DNA from 2 places in the Exiguobacterium sp. s95 genome. Region 2 is predicted to be linked to the other one. Evidence: riboswitches for the same ligand, from Rfam matches in the RefSeq annotation. Region 2 holds a riboswitch; the other holds the start of a gene.

Region 1 (3,516 bases), on a different contig from region 2:
TTCATCGGTGTCTCTGCCGCCTCTTCTCCGACCGGGCAGAACAAATCATCGATGACACAAGCATCCGCGGGGCAGAGCTCGAATCCTTCCGACGTATCGACACGGACCGCATAGACGAACTTACCACCGACGAATTCACAACGCGTAATGTAGGGTTCAGGTGCTTGAATGTACTCTTGAATCAACGTGATGCCGTCGACCGGCTCATCGAATGTCGGTCCGTCAAGATACGTCTCGAGTGCTTCAATCGAGTGGAACAATTGAACGCCGAGTCCTTTACCGGCACGATTGTGTTTCGTGATGAACGACGATACTCCGATGTTTTGAGCGGCTTGGACGATTTGATCACGTCCGACGGCTGCCGTCGTTTTCGGAACACGGATACCTGCTTTTCGTAAGGCGGTGTATTGGTTGACCTTACTGACCTCGAGTCGTAACGCACGGGTTCCGTTGAAAACGGTCCGGTCATGTTCTTCGAGCCAAGCGAGGACCCCTTCCGTCAATTCTGGTGCATAGCGGTGCCCGCGCGTATGGGACGAGGCACTCATCCGGCTGTAAAAAACGCCTTCCGGTGGTGTTTCATCGAGTGGGACGACCCCTTCGTTGAGGTGCCACTGTTCATACGGTAAGTTGAGTTCCTCGAGTCGCTTGATTAAATGATCCGTCCATTCCTGATTTTCGTGTAAGATATGAATTTTCGTCATTTTAGTTGACCTACCTTTCGTTTCGCTTCGACGCGTGGCATGACCTCGCGGGCAAAGCGTTCCATTTCTTCGAGTTGCGGAGAAAATTGAAGCAAGAGCAATGTCACGCCGACTGCTTCAAATTCAAGAATCCGTTCTGCGATTTGATCCGGCGTCCCAATCAAGTTCGGACGCAGTCCCCGGTTTGAGACCGAATAGTCATTTCGTTTGACCTGTTGTTCGAGTTGCGATTTACTGACGAAGTCGTCATACCCGGCATATCCGGCACCGTCTTCTTTAACGTTCGTAATCCGGTGCCATTCTTCGAGCGCCGCTTCTTCCGTCTCGCGACAGATGATGTAGGCCGCCAGTCCGAAACTCGCAAGCGGCTGCTTCCCGGTCGCCGCGCGGCGGGTTTTCATATCCGTAATTTTCGTCGCGACTTCATCGACCGTTCCTCCATGCATGACATAGGCATCACAGTGATTGACGATCGTCTGTTTCCCCGTCTCACTCTCACCACCAGCGTAGAGCTTGATTCCGGGACGCTGAACGGGTTTCGGGTGAAGCTCTGCCCGTTCCAGCTGATAGTACGCCCCATCAAAACTATAGGGTGATGCGTCCGCCCATAATCCTTTCATGACCGTCACGAATTCTTTCGTCCGGGCATATCGTTCGTCATGGGCTGTAAAAATCCCATTGTATTGACGGGCTTCTTCCTCCCACCAGGCCGAGACGACGTTGAGCGTAAAACGTCCGTTACTCAACTGATCGAGGTTCGCCGCCATTTTTGCTGTCGTCGCCGGATTATGAAAACCGGGCCGGACGGCTGTCATGATTTCCAACCGTTCCGTTGTCGCCGCAATCGCCGCTGCCGTCGTCCACGCCTCAAGACTCGGTTCGGCTATTCCTTTAATGTCGTTTAAGTTCAATTCTGCAATCAATGTCGTAGAAAAGCCAATCCGTTCTGCCGTCTGTGCGACTTGTTTCGCATAATCGAATGTCGCTGGCATTTGTTCATCCTCGACGTTTCGTAACCAACCCCCGAAGATTGGTAACCAAAATCCGTATTCCATCCCCTGTGCCCCCTTTTTGCATAAAAAATCGCTCTTTTCGTTTAGAAAAGAGCGACGAATATCTACTGTCGGCTCTTATCTTCAAAGGAATAAATTCCTCTTGGAAGTAGCACCTTCCGCTCATGCGGGGTTGCTGAAGTGTCGTCGGGCCAGTCCCTCGACTTCTCGTGATAAGAATAATTGAAATTAGCGTACATCTTTTAGCAGAGTAAAGCAACCTTTAAACCTTCTTTTCCTATCGGAATTAAAAACATTTGGAAAATCACTCTGTTTCTTGATACTTCTTTGTCTAGAAGCTAAAAACAGGAATTGCACATCGGTTTAAGATGGCAATCCCTGCTTTGTATGGTGCTGTTCAAAATCAATTCATTCTGGTGATACGAACGGTGAGTCATTGTGATTTGCATCCATCATGGCTGTCCGGTGACCAGTCGTCGAAACTTCTTCCCCACGCACGCGATCGTAGAACTTCGCGATTGTGACGCTGAAGTACGGGCCAATCCAGAGGAAACCGATTCCGATCGTAACAATTCCGAGCAAGAACCAACCGATGAACGAAAGGACGAGGAAAAACGCCTCTTTTTTGTGTCCATCCATCATTTGGCGTGAACGCGTAATGGCATCAAGGATGCCAATCGATGGTTCGTCCCGAATGATGTAATACGTCAACATGTAAGAGAATGACTTAATGATTCCTGGAATGATGAAAAGTAAGAACCATAGCCCTAAGAAAAAGGTTTGGACGATTGACACTCCAATGGCTTTCAAGAACATTTTGTACGGCTCAAACAAATCGGCGACTTTCGTCTGCTCGTCTCGGGCGACAGATAGGGCGAGCCATGACCATCCCATTGCAACCGGTAAGGTCAACACCGTCAAGAGCATACCAATCAAGTCGATAAATTGGAACTCCTCTTCGGGTGAGGACGCAAATCCGTTCGGAACGCCTTGAATGATTAAGAACAACAACATCATTAATGCCATGAAGCCCCATCGTCCCTGCAACGACTCGCGCGCTGCTAATTTTAATTGTTTTGACATCGAAAGATCCTCCTCAAAAATAAGTGCTACCTTTCTTTACGGTTTATTTTTGAGGAGGTTTCATTTTTAACGCTTGTCTTTTAGTAAACGTTGGACCATTGCTTTTTCAAGTTGTTGCTGGCACGCCGTATACAAAGAGCGTCGTCCATCGAGTCGTTCAATCGCAAACGGAATATCGTGCTTTTTTGCTTGCACGAGGACATGTGCCGCTGCTGCGTGAGAAACCCGACTTTTGACGACGACGATCGCGTCCGTCTTTTTCGCGAGACAGGCGATTTTTTTTGCGGCTTGGGCGTCACCGCCAAGATGGATTAATTCAATCCCCGTCTCCGCAAAGAAGTCGCGGTAGACGGCGCGCTGTTGCTCATTACCGACGATGACGAGACGCATGCCGTCGTAGGAAGCAAAATCGAGTGCCGTTTTATCAACAAATTCGATTGGTTGACCGGGTAACGTCGTCGTATCGAGGCGTTCGAGTTGCTGGACTTTCTTTTCCCGGAGGCGCCGCTCTTTTTTGACTTTCTTCGCCTTCGGTTTCCGTTGCATCATCTTGTCGTAGCGTCCTGTTTTCGCCTGTTTGTTTGCAGGTGACGCAGTGGCGGACTCGGGCGAACCACTCGATACGTCGCGTGCCGGTAATTCCGTCATGGTCGGTACTTCGTAATGAAATGCGTGTTTCCAGACAATCGTCAATGTCTCCGGATGACCTTTCCACA
Region 2 (3,516 bases):
TCCTCTATTCGGTCGAAGAACGATTTGCCGGATATCTGTTATCGATTACCTCGGACGTTTCCGACAGTCTGTTTTATCAAGAGATGCGAACGTCGAATCTCCATGACGTCGCCGATTGGCTCGGGACGAGTTACCGTCATTTAAACCGTATCATCTCAACACTTTGTGAAGAAGAAATCTTGGCGAGACGACGCGGGAAAATCATTATTTTAGATGTAGAGCGGATTAAAGAAAAAGCGAACGGAAATAGTTACGAATAAGGAGGGGCTAGCATGGGACTAGGTATGTTTTGTGCGATTACGGCAGGAATGATGATTAGTTTACAGACGGTATTGAATGCACGGATGAGTCATGCGTTCGGGGCATGGGCGACGACGACCCTCGTCTTTTTTGTCGGGTTCATCGGTTCACTGTTTGCGCTACTCGTATTTCGGGGTGGCACATTCTCGAACATTCAAACGGTCGAACCGCTTTATTTATTCGGTGGTCTGGTCGGTGTCGGTGTCGTATTTTGTGTGATGCGCGGGATTCAGTTGCTCGGTCCATCGATTGCGATTTCGGTCGTCTTGATTTCGCAACTGAGTTTTGCATTATGTGTCGACTTGTTCGGTTGGTTCGGTTTACCGGAACTTGAGCTTTCGCTCGGACAAGTCGCTGGATTGCTTGTGATGCTAGCCGGTATTTTTGTGTTGAAACGATATCAAGTCGTAGAAATCGAATCTTCGGATGAGTTGTCGGAAAAGGTATCGTAATTCTTACGGTTAACTCTGGCAGTATAAAGTCGATTTTTTAGCGCGAAGACGAATCAGTAGTTGTGGAATGAAAGATTCGTTCTTTTCGTTGCTTTCCTCGGGCGAGGCGCAAGCCGTTGCTCCTTGACCTCACGGACAACGAGCAGGGTCTTGCCAGCCTCTTGGCAGCGCGTGTTCACGCGCTTTTTCCCGTAGGAGTCAACGAAAAACGAAGCTTTCAGGGTGTACCGCAGAGAAAATCATAGAGTAGTGTTAGAGCACAATCTGTCTCGAATCGCTTTGAAGACGAGGCGAAACAGGGAAGCGCAAACTGATTGTCTTTCGTTATAGCATACTCACTCTTCATAAGCGTTTATTTGCAAACAAAAAAGCCCACGCGAAGAGCGGGCTTTTTTTAGTTTAGACAGATACTTCTTCTTTCCAAGCCACATCGATGAATTCATCGCGACCGGATGCTTTCCGGTCTTTTTTGTAGTGCTCCGGATTCTTTTTGTGGAAGTTTTGATGATAGTCTTCTGCTGGGTAGAAGGCTTGTGCCGCTTCGATTCGTGTGACGATCGGTTGCTTAAAGCGATTGCTCGCAGCAAGCGCGTCACGTGAAGCAATCGCAGCAAGGCGCTGTTCTTCCGTATGATAAAAGATGGCAGGTGCGTATTGTGTCCCACGGTCCTGGAACTGTCCGCCGGCGTCAGTCGGATCCGTTTGCGGCCAGTAAAGTTCGAGTAACCGCTCGTATGAGAATAACGCCGGATCAAATGTAATCTCGACGACCTCCGAATGACCGGTCGTGCCTGTTTTTATTTGTTCGTATGTCGGATTTTCGATTTGTCCTCCTGTATAACCGGAAACAATTCCGTGAATACCGGGCAGTTCTTCGAATGGTGTCACCATGCACCAGAAACAGCCTCCTGCGAATGTTGCTTTTTCCATCTATATCTCGTCCTTTCCGCTGGCGGTAGTCGCCCTATAATCATTCGTGCTCTGACAGCGAGAAAACGAAAACGACTCCTTTGCTTGGTTGCAAAAGGAGTCGTCGCTTTTTATCAACCAAAGCTTGCGCTTTGCTGGTCGTAGCACCTTGCCACTGAAGGCAGGTTGCTGGGACGTCATCGATCCAGATCTCTCAGTCCACTCTTGATAAGTGTTATATGAAGTTGATTAAATTCGTTATCATTGATGTGATAATAGCATCTCTAAAACGACAAAGTCAATCCTTAAGATTCTAAAGCATGCAGGACGGTTGCACCTAAGGCTTTTGCGCCGATGAGCAATGCCTGTTCATCGATTTCATATTTCGGGTGATGTTGCGGATAAATCGTACTCCCATCCGTTTTGGCGGACCCCGTAAAGAAGTAGCTTCCTGGGATACGCTCTAAATAATAGGCGAAATCATCGGCTGCCATCATCGGTTTGAGTTCTTTGACAGATGCCTCACCTAAGAAAGCCGTCGCTTCTTTAACGAGATTTGTTTCTACCGGATGATTCCAAAGGGAAGGATAACCCGTCGTAAAGTCGATGGAATAGCTCGCACCGATTCCGGCACACGTCGTCCGGGCAACCAAATCGACCTGCTGTCGTAACTGGTGACGCAGCGCTTCGTCAAATGTTCGAATTTCTCCGACAATCCGTGCCTCACCAGTAACGATGTTCGGAGCCGTTCCGGCGTGGAATGAACCGATTGCGATGATGGCAGGTGAAAACGGATCAACGCGCCGACTGACGAGGTGTTGGAGATTACAGACGAGTTGTGCCCCGGCGACGAGTGCATCTTGTGTTTTATGAGGGGCTTGCGCATGACCACCCTGTCCGTGGACGACGATTTCGAATTCATCTATGGCGCACAGCGTATGTCCTGCGTGATAGCCAATTGTTCCGACAGGTAAGTCATTTTCGAGATGCGTACCGAAAATTGCATCGACCCCGTCAAGACAGCCGTCTTCAATCATTTGAATGGCACCACCCGGGAAGACTTCTTCCCCGTGTTGATGAATGAATACGATTGTTCCGTGAAGGTCTTCTTGCAGTGCTGTAAAGGCCGAGGCAAGACCGAGTGCAATCGCCGTATGTCCGTCATGTCCACACGCATGCATGACACCCGGATGAATCGAACGGAAGGCGAGATCCGTTTCCTCCTGCAGTGGCAGGGCATCGAAATCGGCCCGAATGGCGATGGTCTTTCCAGGATGTTTTCCTTTGAGGGTCGCGACGATCCCGCTACCACCGACGTTCCTGCGGTAAGGGAGACCAAGCTCATCATAAAATGAGGCGATGGCGTTTGGTGTCCGCACTTCTTGAAAAGAGAGTTCCGGGTGACGGTGCAGATCACGACGTCTTTCAATGATTTGTTGTTCGAGTTGATCGAGTTGAGTGAAGAGTTGCTGTTGCATCATAATCATCCTTTCAGGTTTTTGAGGTATGACTTTCTATAAAACGGGTACAGATAGGAGTAATGAATGATGAGGAGGAAAACAAGTCATGGGAGAAATGATTGTCAACGCGGTCATCACAGTCAAAGCAGGTTTAGCCGATCAAGTCTTTCCGATTTTAAGTACGGTCTACAAAGCTTCACAAAACGAGCCGGGGTGCTTGCGTTATAGCTTACATCAATCGATTGAAGATGAACATCAGTTCATGCTGTATGAAGTCTATCAAGATGAAGAAGCGTTAGAAGCGCATATTGCGTCAGACCACTATAAAGCGTATCGCGAACAAATCGAATTGTACTTAATCGATCGCCAAGTTACGAAATATGCGGAAATGACAT

What was found. Region 2 has a riboswitch for S-adenosylmethionine ahead of msrA (peptide-methionine (S)-S-oxide reductase MsrA). Riboswitches for the same ligand answer to the same signal wherever they lie in the genome.
Region 1: it holds a riboswitch for S-adenosylmethionine, as region 2 does, so the genes downstream of both, KNP99_RS08970 (LLM class flavin-dependent oxidoreductase) here and msrA (peptide-methionine (S)-S-oxide reductase MsrA) in region 2, are expected to answer to the same signal.

What each region holds. Positions count from the first base shown of each region.
Region 1 is NZ_JACSMM010000004.1:40,786-44,301, reverse strand. Features, by position in the region: gene KNP99_RS08975 (ATP-grasp domain-containing protein) at 1-704, opposite strand, end outside; gene KNP99_RS08970 (LLM class flavin-dependent oxidoreductase) at 701-1,759, opposite strand; SAM riboswitch class I at 1,832-1,936, opposite strand; gene KNP99_RS08965 (DUF975 family protein) at 2,126-2,800, opposite strand; gene KNP99_RS08960 (DUF2325 domain-containing protein) at 2,867-3,516, opposite strand, start outside.
Region 2 is NZ_JACSMM010000005.1:109,134-112,649, forward strand. Features, by position in the region: gene KNP99_RS10355 (Crp/Fnr family transcriptional regulator) at 1-260, shown strand, start outside; gene KNP99_RS10360 (DMT family transporter) at 273-752, shown strand; gene msrA (peptide-methionine (S)-S-oxide reductase MsrA) at 1,152-1,682, opposite strand; SAM riboswitch class I at 1,790-1,896, opposite strand; gene KNP99_RS10370 (M20 metallopeptidase family protein) at 1,967-3,139, opposite strand; gene KNP99_RS10375 (putative quinol monooxygenase) at 3,228-3,516, shown strand, end outside.